Streptomyces venezuelae: one gene and its partner. The protein of the gene in region 1 interacts with the protein of each later gene in a pairwise test. Links are inferred from orthologs where the notes say so. Each region holds a gene or a part of one and is shown in the gene's direction. Other genes may lie near its edges.

Region 1 (10,288 bases):
TCAACAACGTGGACCGCTCCTGGCGCAATCCGAACCTGCTCGTGTGGCACGGCGACCCATGGCTGATCGACCACGGGGCGAGCATGATCTGGCACCACAACTGGCGCACCGCCGAGACCGCGGCCGCCAAGCCGTACGACGCGTCGGACCACGTCCTCGCCCCCTACGGCCCCGACATCGCGGCGGCCGCCGCCGAGCTCGCCCCCCTCGTCACCGAGGAGCTGCTCACCGAGGTCGCCGCCGAGGTGCCCGACGAGTGGCTTGCCGACGAGCCGGGCTTCGAAGGACCCGACGACGTGCGCCGTGCCTACGTGGCGGCTCTCCTGCCGCGTGCCAAGACCATTCACGAGCGGATCACCCTGCCGGGTGCCGGACCGAAGGGCGCCGACCGGTGACCGAGCAGACCGCGCCCGTACGGGACGTCTTCGAGTACGCGCTGGTGCGCGTCGTGCCGCGTGTGGAGCGCGGCGAGCAGTTCAACGCGGGCGTCGTGCTCTACTGCCGCGCCAAGTCCTACGTCGCCGCCCGCACGCACCTGGACGAGGCGAAGCTCCTCGCCCTGGACCCGGCGGCCGACGCGGCGGGCATCCGGGCCGCGCTGGGCGCCGTCGAGCGGATCTGCGAGGGCGGCGAGGCCGCGGGCCAGGCCGAGCGCGACGACGCGGGACGCCGCTTCCGGTGGCTGATCGCGCCGCGCTCCACGGTGCTCCAGCCGGGCCCGGTGCACACCGGTCTCACCGCGGATCCCGAGGCCGAGCTGAACCGGCTCGTCGACCTGTTGGTGCGGTAAAGAGTCACACCTCTCCTGTGGGCCGTTGACACCCGGTGCCAGGGCTTCTAGCGTCTCGTCCTGCCGAAGGTACTAAGCGGTCGCTCACCATGGGGGCGTACCGTTGGCCTCCGTAGAGCTCCATCCCGTAGAGCCGCATCCCAAGGGCGAGGAGAACCAGCATGTCCACCACAGAGCAGCGCGTCGCTGTCGTGACCGGCGCGGCGCGAGGCATCGGCGCGGCGACCGCCGTACGGCTCGCCGCCGAGGGCCGCGCCGTGGCCGTCATCGACCTCGACGAGGCCGCCTGCAAGGACACCGTCGCGCAGATCACCGCGGCCGGTGGCAAGGCGATCGCGGTCGGCTGCGACGTGTCCGACGAGGCCCAGGTCGAGGCCGCCGTCGCCCGTATCGCCGAGGAGCTCGGCGCGCCGACGATTCTCGTCAACAACGCCGGTGTGCTCCGCGACAACCTCCTCTTCAAGATGAGCGCGAGCGACTGGGACACGGTCATGAACGTGCACCTGCGCGGCGCCTTCCTGATGTCGAAGGCCTGCCAGAAGCACATGGTGGACGCCAAGTTCGGCCGCATCGTCAACCTCTCCTCGTCCTCCGCGCTCGGCAACCGCGGCCAGGTCAACTACGCCGCCGCCAAGGCCGGCCTGCAGGGCTTCACCAAGACCCTCGCCAAGGAGCTCGGCAAGTTCGGCGTCACCGCCAACTCCGTCGCCCCCGGCTTCATCGTCACCGAGATGACCAAGGCCACCGCCGAGCGCGTCGGCATGGGCTTCGAGGACTTCCAGGCCGCGGCCGCCACCCAGATCCCGGTCCAGCGCGTCGGCCGCCCCGAGGACATCGCCAACGCCATCGCCTTCTTCACAGGCGACGCGGCCGGGTTCGTCTCCGGACAGGTCATGTACGTGGCCGGCGGCCCGCTCAACTGACCTGGAAGGCGAGAGGCAGAGATCATGGCTGTGCAGGACAGCGGAAAGGCCGCGCTCGTCACGGGAGCGAGCCGCGGCATCGGATACGGCATCGCCGAGGCGCTGGTCGCCCGCGGCGACCGGGTCTGCATCACGGGACGCAACGAGGACGCCCTCAAGGAGGCCGTCGAGAAGCTCGGCGCCGACCGCGTCATCGGAGTCGCGGGAAAGGCGCACGATGAGGCCCACCAGGCGGTCGCCGTCGAGCGCGCCATGGAGGCCTTCGGCCGCGTCGACTTCCTGATCAACAACGCGGGTACGAACCCGGTCTTCGGCCCGATGGCCGATCTCGACCTCAACGTGGCCCGCAAGGTGTTCGAGACCAACGTCGTCTCGGCGCTCGGCTTCGCCCAGCGGACCTGGCACGCCTGGCAGAGCGAGAACGGCGGCGCGATCGTGAACATCGCCTCCGTCGCAGGCGTCTCCGCGTCGCCGTTCATCGGCGCGTACGGGATGAGCAAGGCCGCCATGGTCAACCTCACCCTGCAGCTCGCCCATGAGTTCGCCCCCAAGGTGCGCGTGAACTCGATCGCGCCCGCGGTCGTCAAGACCAGGTTCGCCCAGGCGCTGTACGAGGGCCGCGAGGCCGAGGCGGCGGCCTCCTACCCGCTCGGCAGGCTCGGGGTGCCGGAGGACATCGGGGGCGCGGCCGCGTTCCTCACGTCCGCCCAGTCCGACTGGATCACAGGCCAGACACTCGTGGTCGATGGCGGCATCTTCCTCAATGCGGGCGTCGGCTGACGAAGGCCGCACACCCGGCGGAGAATCCCTTTCGGTGACGTTCTCCGCATCAAGTGCCCTGTCGGCGCCAGGACTTGGCCCGACAGGGCACTGCGATATTGTCTCCCGACCCCATGGCATGGCCGATCGAGGAGCGTGCGCGTGTTCAGTGAAGTTCCCCCTGCTAAGCGGATCAGGGGTCTGCGTCCGGTGGCGGCGATCGCGTCCATGTCGCTGCTCGCCGGCTGCGGGATGCTGTCGTCCGAAGGGTCGGACGAAGAGGAGCGGATCACCGTCGGCACGATGAGCGCGCCCAGCACCCTGGACCCGGCGAAAGCCTGGGACAGCTCCTGGGAGCTCTACAGAAACGTTTTTCAGACGCTGCTGAGCTTCCCCTCCGGGGCCACCGAGCCGGAGCCGGACGCCGCCGAGTCCTGCAAGTTCAGCGATGCCTCCAGCACGGTCTACACCTGCGAGCTGCGCGAGGGTCTGAAGTTCTCCGACGGCGACACACTGGACGCGGCCGCCGTGAAGTACTCCTTCGACCGCATGCGGACCATCAACGCCAAGGGCGGCCCCACGGGTCTGCTCGGCTCGCTCGACAAGGTCGAGACCAAGGGGGATCTGACCGTCGTCTTCCGCCTCAAGAAGGCCGACGCGACCTTCCCCTTCGTGCTCGCGACCCCCGCCATGTCGATCGTCGACCCGAAGGAGTACCCGGCGGACAAGCTCCGCGAGGGCAACCAGCTGACCGGCTCGGGCCCCTACTCCCTGGACGCGTACACGCCGAACGACAAGGCCGAGCTGGTCAAGAACGACCACTACGAAGGCGCGGCCGACGTCAAGAACGACGCCGTGACCATCCGCTACTTCAAGAAGTCCTCGGCCATGGTCGACGCCCTCAAGGACAAGCAGATCGATGTGACCTTCCGAGGCCTGGCCTCCGAGGACATCGTCGCCATGCAGGGCAGGGGCAGGCGCGAGCAGGACATCGAACTCGTCGAGGGCTCAGGCACCGAGATCCGCTACCTGGTGTTCAACACCAAGGACCCGTGGGCACGGAAACTGCCGGTCAGGCGTGCCTTCGCGCAGATCGTCGACCGCGGCGCCATCGCCCACAAGATCTACAAGGACACCGTCGAGCCGCTGTACTCGATGGTCCCCAGGGGTCTCACCGGACACGCCACCGGGTTCTTCGACGACTACGGAAACCCGAGCGTCACCAAGGCCAGGAAGATCCTCACCGACGCCGGCATCAACGAGCCGGTGCCGCTCACGCTCTGGTACACCACCGACCGGTACGGCTCGGCGACCGAGCCGGAGTTCGCCGAGCTCAAGCGCCAGCTGGAGGGCTCGGGACTCTTCAAGATCACCCTCAAGAGCCGCCCCTGGACGGAGTTCCAGGAGGGGTACAGCAACGGTGAGTACCCCGTCTTCGGCCGCGGATGGTTCCCCGACTTCCCGGACGCCGACAACTTCATCGCCCCGTTCGTCGGCCCGAAGAACGTGCTCAACACGCCCTACCCGTCCAAGGAGATCACGGACGAGGTGCTGCCGCGCGAACGCAGGGAGGCCGACCGGGGTGCGGTGATCGACGAGTTCGAGCGGGCCCAGGAGATCCTCGTCGACGACGTCCGGCTGCTGCCGCTCTGGCAGGGCAAGCAGTACATCATGTCCAGCGAGGAGATCGCGGGCGGCGAACGGGCCCTCGACCCGTCGGCGATCATGATGATGTGGGAGCTGCAGCGCAAGACCAGCTGGTGACCCGCGGGGGGCGGGGCGGTTGTCAGTGGTCGCCGGTAGGTTCTGTGGTGAGAAGTGACCGCACACCGGAGGTTGTTGACGTGACCGACATCGCCATGCTGCCCGCGTCCTGGCGCGGAGTCCTCGGCGAGGAGCTCCAGAAGCCCTACTTCAAGGAGCTCACCGAGTTCGTCGAGGAGGAGCGGGCGAAGGGTCCCGTCTATCCTCCGCGCGACGAGGTCTTCGCCGCGCTCGACGCGACGCCGTACGACCAGGTGAAGGTCCTCGTCCTCGGCCAGGATCCCTATCACGGGGAGGGCCAGGGTCACGGCCTGTGCTTCTCCGTGCGGCCCGGTGTGAAGACGCCGCCCTCCTTGCGGAACATCTACAAGGAGATGAAGGAGGAGCTCGGCCACCCCGTTCCCGACAACGGCTATCTGATGCCGTGGGCCCGACAGGGTGTCCTCCTGCTCAACGCGGTTCTCACCGTCCGCTCCGGCGAGGCCAACTCCCACAAGGGCAAGGGCTGGGAGAAGTTCACGGACGCGGTGATCCGGGCGGTGGCCGACCGCCCCGACCCCGCCGTCTTCGTCCTCTGGGGCAACTACGCGAAGAAGAAGCTCCCGCTCATCGACGAGGAGCGGCACATCGTCGTGCAGGGCGCCCACCCCTCGCCGCTCTCCGCGAAGAAGTTCTTCGGCTCGCGCCCGTTCACGCAGATCGACGAGGCGGTCGCGGCGCAGGGGCACGAGCCGATCGACTGGCGGATCCCGGACATCGGCTGACGTCAGTCCGGCAGGGCGTAGGCGAGGGAGTACGGGGTGGCGGGCTGCCCCTCCCGCGCCGTGAACGTGCCGGTACCGGTGAGACCGGCCAGCTCACCGGTGGCCGAACCGGACAGCACGGAGCAGGAGCACTCGATGACGCCGTCGGCTCCGAAGGAACCGCGCTGCTCCAGGACGAAGGAGCCCCTGCGGCCGTCGAGCGTGCCGTCGACGAACTCGTACCCGACGAAGGCGCCGGTCGTCTCGTTCGTGTACGCGATGGTGTACTCGCAGGAGGCGCCCGCCGCCTCGATGGCCCCGGCGTAGTCGTCGCCGACGCCGTCTGGCGGCAGCGGGTCCTGCGGGCGCACTACCGGCGCTGGGGCGGCGAAGTCCGGCGCGAGCTCCACCCGTTGGGCCTGGTCCTCAAGGCGGGCAACTGGTACCTGGCGGCGTCCGTCGACGGAGCCGTGCGGACGTACCGGGTTCGCGGTGCCTGTCGGCGACGGTGGCGGACGACCCCTGCGAGCGTCCCGACGGCTTCGACCTCGCGGCGTACTGGGAGGAGGCCTCGCGCGGCCTGGAGGCGCGGGTGCTGCGGGGCACGGCGCGGCTCAGGGTGTCCCCGGCGGGGAGGCGGCTGCTGCCCGCGATGTTCGGGGCGGCGGGGGCGCGGGCCGCCGACGGGGTGGGCGCTCCGGACGCGGACGGCTGGACGGAGGTGGACCTCGAGGTGGAGGAGCTGCCGGTGGCGGTGAGCGACATCCTCCGGCTCGGCCTGGAGGCGGAGGTCCTCGCACCGCCCGAGCTCCGCGCTGAGGTGACCAGGAGCGTCACCGGGCTGGCCCAGCGGTACGGGTGAGAGCGCCGCCCGCGATCGTGCCTGACCGTGATTGTCAGTGGTGGCGGCTAGCGTCGTGAGAGATGGGGGCGACGGCCGTACGACCACGGAGGACCCGGTGACGGAGCAGCAGGAGCAGACGGCGGAGGACGCGATGATGACGCGGATCGGGCAGGCGGTCATGCTGCATCACGGCGGCGACCGTGAGGAGGCTCAGGGCCGCTTCCTCGGTCTGTGGGGAGAGATCGGCGAGGACGGCGACCCGCTGCACCGCTGCACGCTCGCGCACTACATGGCGGACACCCAGGCCGACCCCTCAGACGAACTGGCGTGGGACCTGCGGGCGTTGTCGGCGGCGGACGAGCTCACGGACGAGCGCCTGAACGAACACCACCAGTCGCTCGCGGTGCGCGGCTTCTACCCCTCGCTGCACCTGAACCTCGCCGCGGACTACGTGAAACTGGGCCGCCCGGGTGCGGCCCGCAGCCATCTGCGCCGTGCCCGCGGCGCGGTGGGCGCACTGGAGGACGACGGCTACGGCAGGGGCATCAAGGACGCCATCGCCCGACTGGAGGGGGAGGTGGGGGAGGGGAGCGAGGAGGAGTGAACGGACGCCGTCGCGGGGTGGGGCGTGCGTGTCGCGGGGCGGTGGGGCGTGCGTGGCGCGGTCAGTGGCCGTAGGTGTCGCGGCAGATGACCGCTTCGGGGCTGTTCGGCCGCCACTTGCCGTAGGCCTCGCCGAGGGCGCAGACGTCGGTGACCGGGGCGGCGGGGACCCCGGCCGGGGCCGGGCGGGTGGCTCCCGCGTCGGGGCGTGCGGGCGAGGGCCTGCGTGCGGGAGCGGCTGCGGAGGCGGGGTTCCGGCGGTCGGTGCGGGGGAGGGACGGGGCGGAGGGGGTGGACTCGGGGCCGGTGCCGACGGCTGTGTCCGTCTTGCGTGGGGCCGGGACGCGGGGCGGGTCCATGCGTTGCAGGGCCTCGCGGGCCGGGGCCTGCACGACCTTCGGCCGCTGCTCTCCGTCGGTGCGGGGCGCGGGCTGCGGTGCGGTGGCCACTGCCGGGCCGGGGCCCGAGGGCCGCTCCACGCTCGTGCAGCCGGTGACGGCGGCCGAGGCGGCGGCCGAGACGGCCACGCTGACGAGGAGCGCGGCGGTGGTCGTCGATCGATGCATCTGCGCAACACTGCTGGTTCGGGGTGAAGTTGGCGACGGAACCTCGTGAGGTTGCCCCGCACGGGTGACGGGCGCGCCGCGGCTCACTCGTCCAGCATCCCCCGCAGCAGTTCCCCCACGCTGCTCCGCAGCTCATCCTCCGTCGGCGTCGCGGCATGGTACGAGCCCGCCACGCACGAGAACATCAGCCCGTCGCACCAGGCCACCAGGGACAGCGTGTGGCGTCGCGGCGCGGTGGAGCCCGCAGCGCGGAGCAGGGACTCCAGGGGCTCCCGGAACTGGGCGCCCGCCGCGTCGTAGAAGGCCCGCAGTTCCGGCCTGCGGGTCGCTTCCATGGCCAACTCGTAGCGCGATACGAGGAGTTGACGGTTGTCACCGGTCAGGTACCGGTGCAGGGCCAGGGCCAGGCCGGCGGCCAGCTGTTCGCGCCCCGCCGACGGGTGGGGGATCTCCGCGGGGGTCAGCACCTCCGCCTCGCGCTCGGCCTGCCGTCGTACCGCGGCCTCCAGGAGGGCGAGCCGGGTGCGCGCGTGATTGGACGTGGAGCCCTGGGGGAGGCCCGCCGCCTCGTCGACGGCGCGGTGGGTCAGGCCGCGCATGCCGCGTTCCGCGAGCAGGGCGAGGGCGGCGTCGGCGATGAGTTCGGTGCGGGGAGCTCCCGCGCTGCGTACGGGCATGGCGGAAACCTTACCCGGCTCACTACAGGTGTAGTACGGTCATGTCATCGCTCACTACACCTGTAGTGGGCGCATCGCACCCGCAGTGCCCAGGAGGAGCCATGGACCAGGCCCGGAACCGCCAGCCCCACGCGGTCGTCGTCGGCGGCGGCATCGGCGGACTCGCCGCGGCCATCGGGCTGCACGCATCGGGCTGGCGGGTCACCGTCCTGGAGCGCGCGGCCTCCCTGGAGCCCGTCGGCTCGGGCATCGGCCTCGCGCCCAACTCCCAGCGCGCCCTGGACGTCCTCGGCCTCGGTGGCAGGGTCCGCGCGCTCGCCGCCTGGGAGGGCGACGGCGGGCTGCGCGCGCAGAACGGCCGGTGGCTGGTGCGGACGAGCGCCGCCGCGGCCGAGGGGACGTACGGCGGATCGCTCGTCATGCTGCACCGCGCGACTCTCGTCGACCTGCTGGTCTCCGCGCTGCCCGAGGAATCGTTGCGCACGGGCACGGCGGCCCGCCTCACGGATCCCGGCTCCGCCGACCGCCCCGCCGTCGTCACCACGGACGCCGGCGACATCGAGGCGGACCTCGTCGTCGGCGCCGACGGCATCAACTCCGGCGTCCGCACGGCATTGTTCCCGGCCCACCCCGGGCCCGTGTACGCGGGCTTCACCGCCTGGCGATTCGTCATCCCGGCCCCTGACCGGCCCTTCACCCCGCACGAGACCTGGGGGCGCGGGGGTGTCTGGGGCACGCACCCGCTGAAGGACGGCAGGGTGTACGCGTACGCCACCGCCCGGCTGCCCGAGGGAGGCAAGGCGCCCGACAGCGAGAAGGCGGAGCTCCGACGCCGCTTCGCCGACTGGCACGACCCGATCCCCGGCCTGATCGCCGCCGTCAGGACCGAGGACATCCTGCGCAACGACGTCCGTCACCTGACGACGCCGCTCCCCGCGTACCACCGCGGCCGCGTCGCCCTCCTCGGCGACGCCGCGCACGCCATGGCACCGAGCCTCGGCCAGGGCGGCAACCAGGCCATCGAGGACGCCGTCGTCCTCGCCCACCACGTGGTGCCCGGCGCCGACCTCGCCGCGTGCCTCGCCGCCTACAGCGCGGCCCGCGTCCCCCGCACCACCGGGATCGTCCGGCGTGCCGCGCGGGCCGCCCGCCTCACGCACCTCACGAGCGGCCCGCTCATCGGCGTACGGAACGCCCTGATCTCGACGGCGACGCGTCTCGGCCCCGACTTCGTCCTGCGCAGCTTCTCCTCCATCGCCGACTGGCGTCCCCCGCGACCCCCGTATGCTGCGGGAACGACGACCGGAGCCGCCGAGCGACAGCAGGCGGGCGACAGTCGTCGGTAGGCGGACAGCAGAATGGAGAACAGTGGTGAAGATCGGTTGCATCGGACTCGGCGACATCGCGCAGAAGGCGTACCTGCCCGTCCTCACCACCCTGCCCGGGGTCGAACTGCACCTGCAGACGCGCACGCCCGCCACCCTCGCCCGGGTCGCCGGTGTCCACCACGTCCCGGACTCCCGCTGCCACACCGACCTCGACGCCCTGCTCGCCCAGGACCTCGACGCCGCGTTCGTGCACGCGCCGACGGCCGTGCACCCGGAGATCGTCACCCGGCTCGTCGAGGCGGGCGTGCCGACGTACGTCGACAAGCCCATCGCGTACGAACTCGCCGACTCCGAGCGTCTCGTGCGCCTCGCGGAGGAGCGCGGCGTCAGCCTCGCGGTCGGCTTCAACCGCCGCTTCGCGCCCGGCTACGCGCAGTGCGTCGAGCACCCCCGCGACATGATCCTCATGCAGAAGAACCGCGTGGGGCTGCCCGAGGACCCGCGCACGCTCGTGCTCGACGACTTCATCCACGTCCTGGACACGCTGCGGTTCCTGGCGCCGGGACCGATCGACGACGTCACGGTGCGGTCCCGCGTCGAGGACGGGCTCATGCACCACGTGGTCGTGCAGCTCGCGGGCGACGGGTTCGTCGCGATCGGCATGATGAACCGGCTGAGCGGCTCCACCGAGGAGATCCTCGAAGTCTCGGGCCAGGACACCAAGCGGCAGGTGATCAACCTCGCCGAGATCGTCGACCACAAGGGCCAGCCCAGCGTGCGGCGGCGCGGCGACTGGGTCCCGGTGGCGCGTCAGCGCGGCATCGAGCAGGTCGTGCTGTCCTTCCTGGACGCCGTGCGCGCGGGCAAGCTGCTCAGCGCCCGGGACGCGCTGGCGACCCATGAGCTGTGCGAGCGTGTGGTGCGGGCGGCTCAGGAGCGGGGCCGGGGGTAGGGGGCTCGGGGGCTCCGGCTCCGGGGGTTCCGGGGGCTCCGGGAGCGGTCCTGCCGGAGTTCCGCCTGAGGGTTCGCAGGCCCTCGGTCAGGCCCAGCGCGAGGAGTACGAGCAGCGCGGTGTGCACGGGCCAGTCGCCCCACTTGACGTAAGCCGTCTCGCCGGTGGCCAGTGGCACGTCGTAGAGGGCCGCAGCGCTCGCGGAGGTGCCGATCGTGCTGCCGACGCGCGAACCCTCCGGGCCGTACACCGCGGAGACGCCGGTGAGCGTGGCATGCACCATGGGGCGCCCGGTCTCCGCGGCCCTTACCGCCGCGAGCGACGCGTGCTGCCGGGGCG
Region 2 (10,124 bases), 1.7 Mb from region 1 along the record:
TGGCCCGCGAGGGCCTGGAGTTCGGTGTCGTCTCCCGCCAGGTGGCGGTCGGCGGCCAGCTCCTGACGCTCCGCGGCCTCGGCGGGGAGTACGAAGAGGTCTTCCTGCCGCTGCACGGCGAGTACCAGGCGCACAACGCCGCGGTGGCGCTCGCCGCGGTGGAGGCGTTCTTCGGCATCGGCTCGCAGCACGCGCGCCCGCTGGACATCGACGCGATCCGCAAGGCGTTCGCGACGGTCTCCTCGCCGGGCAGGCTCGAAGTGGTGCGCCGTTCGCCCACCGTCGTCCTGGACGCCGCGCACAACCCGGCGGGCGCCCGCGCCACCTCCGCCGCGATCAGCGAGGTCTTCGACTTCAGCCGGCTCATCGGCGTGGTCGGCGCGAGCGACGACAAGGACGTGAAGGGGCTCCTGGAGGCCTTCGAGCCGATCTTCGCCGAGGTCGTCGTCACGCAGAACTCCAGCCATCGCGCGATGGACGCGGACACCCTCGCCGGACTCGCCGTGGAGGTCTTCGGCGACGACCGCGTGCAGGTCGAGCCGCGCCTGGACGACGCGCTGGAGGCGGCGATCACCCTCGCCGAGGAAGAGGGGGAGTACGCGGGCGGCGGCGTCCTCGTCACCGGTTCCGTCATCACGGTCGGCGAGGCCCGACTGCTCCTGGGGAGAGGCTGAATTCCTGTGCGTACGCTCTGCGCTTCGACGCTGATCGGCGAGTTCTTCGTGATCGGCTTCGCGGGTCTGGTCGCCATGAAGGACGACGACCTGACCATGGGCACGGTCTGGACGGTCTGCGGCATCGCGATGGCGGTGAGCCTCCTGCTCTGCGGGATGGTCACCCGGCCCGGCGGGGTGCAGCTCGGCTGGGCCCTGCAGATCGCGCTGATCGCGAGCGGTTTCGTGGTGCCGGTGATGTTCTTCCTGGGTGCCGTGTTCGCCGCCATCTGGTGGGCCTCGGTCCACTACGGCCGCAAGATCGACGAGGCGAAGGCCCGCTTCGCGGCCATGGCGGAGGGGCAGCCGGAGGCCGGGGGCAACCCGGCGTAGCCGACCCCGGTATCGTGCGGCCCAATCCCACCCGATCGCAGAGATCGCATGAACACCTCTTGGAGCCGCACATGAGCCAGCGCACCCTCGTCCTGCTGAAGCCCGACGCCGTCCGTCGTGGCCTGATCGGCGAGATCATCGGCCGCATCGAGCGCAAGGCGGGCTGGACGATCTCCGCGCTGGAGCTGCGTTCGCTGGACCAGGAGACCCTGGAGCAGCACTACGGCGAGCACAAGGGCAAGCCCTTCTACGAGCCGCTGGTCGCCTTCATGTCGTCCGGTCCCGTCGTCGCGCTCGTCGTCGAGGGCGAGCGGGTCATCGAGGGTGTGCGCGCGCTCGCCGGCCCGACCGACCCGATCGCCGCGGCGCCGGGCTCGATCCGCGGCGACTTCGGCACGATCGTCCGGGAGAACCTGATCCACGCCTCGGACTCGGAGGAGTCCGCGGAGCGCGAGCTCAAGATCTTCTTCCCGGGCGTCGTCTAGTCCGGCTGGTCCGATCGGTCTGATCGGTCCGATCAACCCGACGCACGATTTTCTGACCGCACGTCAGGACCGCGCTGTTTTCAGCCCCGGACGGCCGAACGAATTCGGCCGTCCTTTGGCATATGCGCCCCAATTGGGGGAACCCGTGCCTCCGATGGCACGTCTCCAAGAGCGAGGCGGCCCATCATCTGCTGACAATGGCGAAGACCCTAGCGCCGTGTTCGCGCAGCCGAGACTACGATGGAAGCCTCCACTGCCACACAGCACCCACCTCGCCTACCTAAAAAGCCATCACACGCTCCACTAGGGAAGGCCAGACGCATCCTCATGGGGAACAACATGTCGTTCATCGGCCGTGACATGGCTGTCGACCTCGGGACCGCCAACACGCTGGTGTACGTCAGGGGTCGGGGGATCGTACTCAACGAGCCGTCCGTCGTCGCGATCAACACCAACACCGGTGGCATTCTCGCGGTCGGCGCAGAAGCGAAGAAGATGATCGGGCGCACGCCCGGCAACATCGTCGCGGTGCGCCCTCTGAAGGACGGCGTGATCGCCGACTTCGAGATCACCGAGCGGATGCTCCGCTACTTCATCCTGAAGATCCACAAGCGGCGCTACCTCGCCCGTCCGCGCGTCGTCGTCTGTGTGCCCTCCGGCATCACGGGCGTCGAGCGCCGCGCCGTCATCGAGGCCTCCTCGCAGGCCGGCGCGCGCCAGGTGCACATCATCGAGGAGCCCATGGCAGCGGCCATCGGCTCCGGCCTCCCGGTCCACGAGGCCACGGGCAACATGGTGGTCGACATCGGCGGCGGCACCACCGAGGTGGCGGTCATCAGCCTCGGCGGAATCGTCACGGCACAGTCGATCCGCGTCGCGGGCGACGAGCTGGACAACGCGATCATCCAGCACATCAAGAAGGAGTACTCCCTCCTCCTCGGCGAGCGCACCGCCGAACAGATCAAGATCACCATCGGTTCGGCGTACGACATGGACGCCGACGAGCACACCGAGATCCGCGGCCGGGACCTGGTCTCCGGGCTGCCCAAGACCGTCGTCATCTCCGCCGCCGAGGTCCGCAAGGCCATCGAGGAGCCGGTCAACGCGATCGTCGACGCGGTCAAGACCACCCTGGACAAGTGCCCGCCCGAGCTGTCGGGTGACGTCATGGACCGCGGCATCGTTCTCACCGGCGGCGGCGCCCTGCTGCGCGGCCTCGACGAGCGGCTGCGCCGGGAGACCGGCATGCCGATCCACATCGCCGAGGACCCGCTGGACAGCGTGGCGCTCGGCTCCGGAAAGTGTGTCGAGGAGTTCGAGGCGTTGCAGCAGGTGCTGGACGCCCAGCCGCGCAGATGATCTGACGCGCGAAGATCCGCCGTACGAGTGCCTGCCGACTCGTGCGGCGGATCGTTGATATAGAGGCAAGACACGCAATTCCCCTAGGGCACGACAATTCCCCAGAACCCCGTGGAACCCGCAGTTCCCACGGAATCCGATTGAGGAAGGCACGCCGCCGCACGTGAGGGACACACGAGAGAGCCGGCTGCTCCTGGTGCTGCTGGTAGCCATCGCGTTCGCTTTGATCACGGTGGACATCCGCGGCGGCGAGGACTCACCGGTCGACGGTGCCCGCCAGGCCGCCGCCACCGTCTTCGGTCCGGTCGAGGAGGGCATGTCCTCCGCCGTCGACCCGATCGGCAACGCCATCGGCGCGGTGCGCGACTCCGGTGAACGCCACAACCGCATCGCCGAACTGGAGCGCCAGAACGCCGCGCTGAAAGCCAGACTCGGCAGCGACGACCGCAACCGCAGCCGCGTACGCCAGCTCGACAGCATGCTGAAGACGGCGGGAGCCGGGCAGTACGGCATCAAGGGCGCCGAGGTCATCGGCATAGGAGCCGCTCAGGGCTTCTCCTGGACCGTCACCATCGACGCGGGGGCAGGCGACGGCATCAAGCGCGACATGACCGTCCTGAACGGCGACGGCCTGGTCGGCCGCGTCACCACGGTCGGCCCCAACACCTCGACCGTTCTGCTCGCCAACGACCCCGACTTCACCGTCGGCACGCGCATGGAGAAGACCGACGAGCTCGGCTTCGCCACCGGACAGGGCGACCGTCCGCTCTCCGTCCAGCTGCTCAACGGCAAGGCCGAGGTGAAGAAGGGCGACCGTCTCGTCACCTTCGGCTCGCGCAAGGACAAGCCGTTCGTGCCGGGCGTACCGGTCGGCGAGATCGTCCGCGTCGACCCGTCGGGCGGCGACCTCACCCGCAACGTCTACGTGAAGCCGTACGTCGGGTTCACCAAGCTCGACATCGTCGGCGTCGTGGTGGAGGCACCCCGTGAGGACCCGCGCGACACGGTCCTGCCGAAGAAGCCCGAAAAGCCCAAGCCGACCCCGACGGTGACCGTCACGGCGACCCCGTCGGGCCGACCGGTGGACGGCGCCGACGCCGGCAACGACGAGCAGTAGGAGACCGGACCCATGCGCTTCAACCGAATCCTGCTGTCCGCCACCCTCGTCGTCGTCGCCCTGGTCGTCCAGGTCAGCGTCCTGGCGCGGCTCCAGCTGCCGGGCGCGGTCCCTGACCTCGTCCTGCTCACCGTCCTCGGCCTCGCCCTGGTCTACGGCCACGTCGGCGGCGCCCTCGTCGGTTTCGGCGCGGGCCTCCTCGCCGACCTGGCGCCGCCCGCCGACCACGCCGCGGGCCGGTACGCGCTGGTGCTCTGCGTCATCGGCTACCTCGCGGGCCTCGCCAAGCCCGACGGCGGCCGGCTCCGCTCCGCCACCGGACCGCTCGTCGTGGTCGTCAGCGCCGCCATCGGATCGACGCTGCTGTACGCGGGCGTCGGCTCCCTCGTCGGCGACACCGCCGCCCGCCATGTGGGCCTGGTCGGGCTGCTGTTCACCGCCGCGCTCTACGACCTGCTGCTCGCCCCGTTCACCGTGCCGCTGATCATCGCGCTGGCCCGGCGCGCCGACAACGACCCGCTGGGGGAGAACTCGCCGGCCAACAAGGCCGCAGACGTCTCCTCCGGCTGGCTCTCGTCCGGCACCGGGCTGCGCATCGGCAACCAGCGCGGCGGCCTGCGGGCGAAGGCGGCCAAGGCCCGCGTGGCCCGCGCCGGACGCATCAAGGGGGTCAAGCGCCTGTGAGTGCCACTCGGCCGGCCCCGCACGCGGCGGCGCCGGCGCACAGCCTGGGCGTGTACACGTACTACCCGTACGCACACTGAGAGGGGGAGGCACCAGTGACCAACATCCCCGAGACCGGACGGACCCCACGCGTCCAGATCCGCCTCGTCATCATCCAGATCCTCGTCGTCTCCCTCCTGCTCACCCTCGGCGGCCGCCTCTGGTACCTCCAGGTCCGCAACGGCGACGAGTACGCCGAGGAGGCCTCGGGCAACCACGTCCAGCAGGTCGTCCAGCCCGCCGTGCGCGGCTCGATCCTGGACGCCCGCGGCGTGCCCATCGCCGACAACGAGACACGCCTCGTCGTCTCCGCGTCCCGCACCGACCTGATGAAGATGAAGGACGACGGCAAGGCGGTCCTCACCAAGCTCGCCGACGTCCTCGACATGAAGCCCGAAGAGGTCGAGGGCAAGGTCCGCCTCTGCGACGCCAAGACGCCGCAGCCCTGCTGGAACGGCTCGCCCTACCAGCCCATCCCGATCACCGACGAGGCGACGCCCAAGCAGGCCCTGCAGATCCGCGAGCGCTCCGAGGACTTCCCCGGCATCACCGCCGAACCCACGGCCGTCCGGCGGTACGCCGCCCCCGGCAAGTCCAACACCGCCCAGGTCCTCGGCTACCTCTCGCCCGTCACGGACGACGAGATCAAGAAGGCCGAGAACACCGACTCGCCGTTCCTCCGCTCGGACATGGTGGGCCGCTCCGGCCTGGAGCGCACGTACGACAAGCAGCTGCGCGGCAAGGCCGGCGTGACCCGCTACGAAGTGGACAACCTCGGCCGCGTCATCGGCGAGGCCGACGCGGACGACGCGCGGCCCGGGGCGAACGTCGTCACCAGCATCGACGCGCGCGTGCAGGCCGTCTCCGAGTACTGGCTGAACGACGCGATGAAGAAGGCCCGCCAGGAGTTCGACAAGAACACCAACGAAAACTACAAGGCGGACGCGGGCGCCGTCGTCGTCATGGAGAACAAGACGGGACGCATCGTCTCCATGGCCTCCAACCCGTCGTACGACCCGAACGCCTGGGTCGGCGGCATCTCCGGCAAGGACTACGCGCGGCTCACCGGCAAGAAGTCCAACTACCCGCTGCTGAACCGCGCCATCCAGGGCCAGGCCGCCCCCGGCTCCATCTTCAAGGTCATCCCCACGACCGCGGCGGTCAACGCGGGCTACGACTTCAACGACCGCTACCCGTGCCCCAGCTCGTACTCCATCGGCGGCCAGACCTTCAAGAACTACGAGTCCAAGGGCCACGGCTCCATCACCCTCGGCCAGGCCCTCGAGGTCTCCTGCGACACCGTCTTCTACAAGCTGTCGCACGACCAGTGGCGCAAGGACGGCGGCAACAAGCCGGTCAAGGACCCCAAGGACTGGTTCTACAAGACCGCCCACCAGTTCGGCCTCGGCAAGGAGACCGGCATCGACCTCCCCAACGAGGTCACAGGACGCGTCCCCGACCGCCAGTGGAAGAAGGACTACTGGAAGGCCAACAAGGACGCCTGGTGCAAGCAGGGCAAGAAGAGCGGCGGCGACTACGCCGAACGCATCGCCTACGAGAACTGCCTCGAAGGCATGAAGATGCGCGCCGGTGACTCCGTCAACTACTCCATCGGCCAGGGCGACACCCTCGTGACGCCCATACAGATGGCCACGATCTACTCCGCCATCGCCAACGGCGGCACCCTGTACGACCCCACCGTCGGCAAGGCGATCGTCAGCGCCGACGGCCGGCAGGTCGAGGAGATCGCGCCCAAGTCGCACGGCAAGCTGCCCTTCGACGCCAAGACGCACAAGGACATAGACGGTGCCCTCGCCGACGTCGCCACGCGCGGCACGGCGGCCTGGCGGTTCCAGGGATGGCCGCAGGACAAGATCCCGATGCACGCCAAGACCGGTACCGCGGAGGTCTACGGCAAGCAGACCACCTCGTGGTTCGCGACGTACACCAAGGACTACACGATCGTCATGACGATCTCCCAGGGCGGTACGGGCTCCGGAGCGTCGGGCCCCGCCGTCCGCCAGATCTACAACGCGATCTACGGCCTGGACGACGAGGGCAAGCAGGACGCGAAGAAGGCCCTCCTGCCCGAGCCGCAGAAGAACCTGCCGAAGATCAAGCCCGACGGCTCCATCGCCTCCCCGAAGATCAAGCCGTACAAGCCCGCGGCCCCCAAGCCGCCGACCGAGCAGCAACTGGCCGGCCCGCCGGCCGAGTGGAGGCGCGACTGATGACCGGCAGCGGCTTCTCCGTCTCCGGGTACGGCCCGGAGCGCTCCGGGGTGTCGCGGCTCATGGCCCGCGACTCGATAGTGCGCCGGCTCGACTGGCCCATGCTGATCGCCGCGATCGCGCTCTCCGGGATCGGCACCGCGCTCGTCTACTCGGCGACCCGCAACCGCACCGAGCTCGTCGGCGACGACCCGTACTCCTTCGCGCTCAAGCACGTCCTGAACACCGGCATCGGCTTCGCCCTGATGATCGGCACCGTCTGGCTGGGTCACCGCACCCTGCGCACGGCCGTGCCGATCCTCTACGGCATCTCCGTCTTCCTGGTCCTGCTCGTCCTCACCCCGCTCGGCGCGACGATCAACGGCGCGCACGCGTGGATCGTGCTCGGCGGCGGCTTCTCGCTCCAGCCCTCCGAGTTCGTGAAGATCACGATCATCCTGGGCATGGCGATGCTGCTCGCCGCCCGCGTCGACGCGGGCGACCGCGACCACCCCGACCACCGCACCGTCCTCCAGGCCCTCGGCCTGGCCGCCGTCCCGATAATGATCGTCCTGCTCATGCCCGACCTCGGCTCGGTCATGGTGATGGCGATGATCGTGCTCGGCGTGCTGCTCGCCTCCGGCGCCTCCAACCGCTGGGTGTTCGGGCTGCTCGGCACGGGCGTCGCCGGTGGCGTCGCCATATGGCAGCTCGGCGTCCTCGACGACTACCAGATCGCGCGCTTCGCGGCCTTCGCCAACCCCGCCCTCGACCCGGCGGGCGTCGGCTACAACACCAACCAGGCGCGCATCGCGATCGGTTCGGGCGGCCTGACCGGCACCGGCCTCTTCAAGGGCTCGCAGACCACCGGACAGTTCGTCCCCGAGCAGCAGACCGACTTCGTCTTCACCGTGGCCGGCGAGGAGCTCGGGTTCGTGGGCGCGGGCGCCATCCTGGTCCTGCTCGGCGTCGTCCTGTGGCGCGCCTGCCGCATCGCCCGCGAGACCACCGAGCTCTACGGCACGATCGTCGCCGCCGGAATCATCGCCTGGTTCGCCTTCCAGTCCTTCGAGAACATCGGGATGACCCTCGGCATCATGCCGGTCGCGGGCCTTCCGCTGCCCTTCGTCTCGTACGGAGGATCATCGATGTTCGCGGTCTGGGTGGCGGTCGGGCTGCTCCAGTCGATCAAGGTGCAACGGCCGATGTCGGCCTAGTCGACGCCGGTGGCGCCGCAGCCATGTTTGCCTTCCGATTTCGCGTCTAGATTCAACTCATGGCGGAGACGAAGCGCGAGATCGAGCGGAAGTACGACGTCACAGCGGGCACGGAGCTGCCGGACCTCACCAGAGTCACCGGGGTCGCGGGCGTCGTCGACAAAGGCACGGCGGACCTGGACGCCGTCTACTGGGACACCCCCGACCAACGGCTCGCCGCGGCCTTCATCACCCTGCGGCGCCGCACCGGCGGCCACGACGCGGGCTGGCACCTGAAACTCCCCGTGTCGCTCGCCGAGGGCGTGCGCGACGAGGTCCACGCGCCGCTCTCGGACACGGTGCCGCGGGCCCTGACCGGTCTCGTGCGCGCCCGGGTGCGCGAGGCCGAACTGGAGCCGCTGCTGCGCCTGGAGACCACTCGGCACGTGCGGCACCTCGTCGACGCCGAGGGCGCCCTGCTCGCCGAGGTCGCCCTCGACACGGTGCACGCCGAGCGGTGCGCCCCCGGCGGGGAGCGCATCGGCTGGTCCGAGCTGGAGGTCGAGCTCGCCGACGACGGCGACCCGCAGCTCCTCGACAAGGTCGACAAGAAGCTCCGCAAAGCGGGCGTCGAACGCTCGATGTGGTCCTCGAAGCTGAGCCGGGCCCTGCGCACGACAGCACCGATGGACGACGAGACCCACCGGACCGACGACGAGGGCACGGGCCACGTCGTCGTCCACCTGGAGGACCACACACCCGTCTCCTCCGGAGACCACGTCCTCGCCCGCCTCCGCACCCAGCGCGACGCCCTCGTCTCGCTCGACCCCGCCGTCCGCCGCGACCTGCCCGACTCCGTGCACCAGATGCGGGTCGCCACGCGGCGGCTGCGCAGCGCCTTCAAGTCGTACCGGAAGGTCCTCGACCGCACGGTCACCGACCCCATCGGCGAAGAACTCAAGTGGCTCGCCGCCGAGCTGGGCGTCGACCGCGACCAGGAAGTCCTCACCGAACGGCTCACCGACCGCATCGGCGCGCTGCCCGGGACCCTCCTCCTCGGGCCGGTCCACGGCCGCCTGCGCATCTGGACCGTCGCCCGCAGCGCGGGCTCGCGGCGCAGGACGGTCGCCGTCCTGGAGAGCAAGCGCTACCTCGCCCTCCTCGACAGCCTCGACGCCCTCCTCGCCGCACCCCCGCTGCGCCCCGCGGCCACCGCGCCGCCCGGGAAGGCGCTCGTCAAGGCGGCCCTCAAGGACTACGCCCGCCTCGCCACCCGCATCGACCACGCCCTGAGCCTGCCCCCGGGCCAGGGCCGCGACGTGGCCCTGCACGAGGCCCGCAAGGCCGCCAAACGCGCCCGGTACGCGGGCGAGGCCGCGACCCCCGCGCTCGGCAAGCCCGCCAAGAAGTTCGCCAAGCGCATGAAGGCCGTGCAGAAGGTGCTCGGCGACCACCAGGACAGCGTCGTCGCGCGCGAGGCCCTGCGCGCCCTGGCCGTCCAGGCGCACCTGGCGGGGGAGTCCGCGTTCACCTGGGGCCTGCTGTACGGCCAGGAGGAGGCAGTGGGCCAGAACCGCGAGCGGGAACTGCCCGAGGTGTGGGCCGAGGCGTCCCGGGCGAAAGTGAGGTCGGCGCTGGGCGGCTGAACGGCGGGGTACGCTTGATGGTCACCCCTGCCAGCTCATGAAGGTCCGCGATGTCTGCCGAATCGGTCTTCCCACAGCTCGAAGCTCTGCTCCCGCATGTGCAGAAGCCCATCCAGTACGTCGGCGGTGAGCTGAACTCCACCGTCAAGCCGTGGGAATCCTGTGACGTCCGCTGGGCGCTCATGTACCCGGACGCGTACGAGGTGGGACTGCCCAACCAGGGCGTCATGATCCTCTACGAGGTCCTCAACGAGCGCGAGGGCGTGCTCGCCGAGCGCACCTACAGCGTGTGGCCCGACCTGGAGGCCCTGATGCGCGAGCATCAGGTCCCCCAGTTCACCG

What was found.
Region 2: the proteins of ung (region 1) and ndk interact in binary tests that used the Escherichia coli proteins (3 or more experiments, as listed by UniProt). The link is inferred for Streptomyces venezuelae from one-to-one orthologs.

Annotation. Positions count from the first base shown.
Region 1 is NZ_CP029192.1:7,580,966-7,591,253, forward strand. Bases 3,171-6,158 are described here. They hold ung (uracil-DNA glycosylase), read left to right. Parts: upstream 3,171-4,316; coding sequence 4,317-5,000; downstream 5,001-6,158. Other genes in these bases: DEJ48_RS33560 (ABC transporter substrate-binding protein), read left to right, coding at 3,171-4,236; DEJ48_RS40490 (DUF3224 domain-containing protein), read right to left, coding at 5,003-5,389; DEJ48_RS33575 (tetratricopeptide repeat protein), read left to right, coding at 5,939-6,158. In the rest of the region: DEJ48_RS33540 (HipA family kinase), read left to right, coding at 1-395; DEJ48_RS33545 (DUF3037 domain-containing protein), read left to right, coding at 392-790; 3-oxoacyl-ACP reductase FabG, read left to right, coding at 952-1,713; DEJ48_RS33555 (SDR family oxidoreductase), read left to right, coding at 1,738-2,493; more of DEJ48_RS33560, read left to right, coding at 2,701-3,170; more of DEJ48_RS33575, read left to right, coding at 6,159-6,427; DEJ48_RS33580 (hypothetical protein), read right to left, coding at 6,489-6,992; DEJ48_RS33585 (TetR/AcrR family transcriptional regulator), read right to left, coding at 7,076-7,669; DEJ48_RS33590 (FAD-dependent monooxygenase), read left to right, coding at 7,771-9,015; DEJ48_RS33595 (Gfo/Idh/MocA family protein), read left to right, coding at 9,041-9,949; lnt (apolipoprotein N-acyltransferase), read right to left, coding at 9,870-10,288. UniProt on the Escherichia coli protein: Excises uracil residues from the DNA which can arise as a result of misincorporation of dUMP residues by DNA polymerase or due to deamination of cytosine.
Region 2 is NZ_CP029192.1:5,931,964-5,942,087, forward strand. The notes cover bases 1-2,824. They hold ndk (nucleoside-diphosphate kinase), read left to right. Parts: upstream 1-1,117; coding sequence 1,118-1,531; downstream 1,532-2,824. Other genes in these bases: folC (bifunctional tetrahydrofolate synthase/dihydrofolate synthase), read left to right, coding at 1-674; DEJ48_RS25985 (DUF4233 domain-containing protein), read left to right, coding at 681-1,046; DEJ48_RS25995 (rod shape-determining protein), read left to right, coding at 1,871-2,824. Outside these bases: more of DEJ48_RS25995, read left to right, coding at 2,825-2,890; rod shape-determining protein MreC, read left to right, coding at 3,054-4,007; rod shape-determining protein MreD, read left to right, coding at 4,020-4,691; mrdA (penicillin-binding protein 2), read left to right, coding at 4,787-6,961; rod shape-determining protein RodA, read left to right, coding at 6,961-8,157; DEJ48_RS26020 (CYTH and CHAD domain-containing protein), read left to right, coding at 8,217-9,782; DEJ48_RS26025 (TIGR03960 family B12-binding radical SAM protein), read left to right, coding at 9,833-10,124. UniProt on the Escherichia coli protein: Major role in the synthesis of nucleoside triphosphates other than ATP. The ATP gamma phosphate is transferred to the NDP beta phosphate via a ping-pong mechanism, using a phosphorylated active-site intermediate.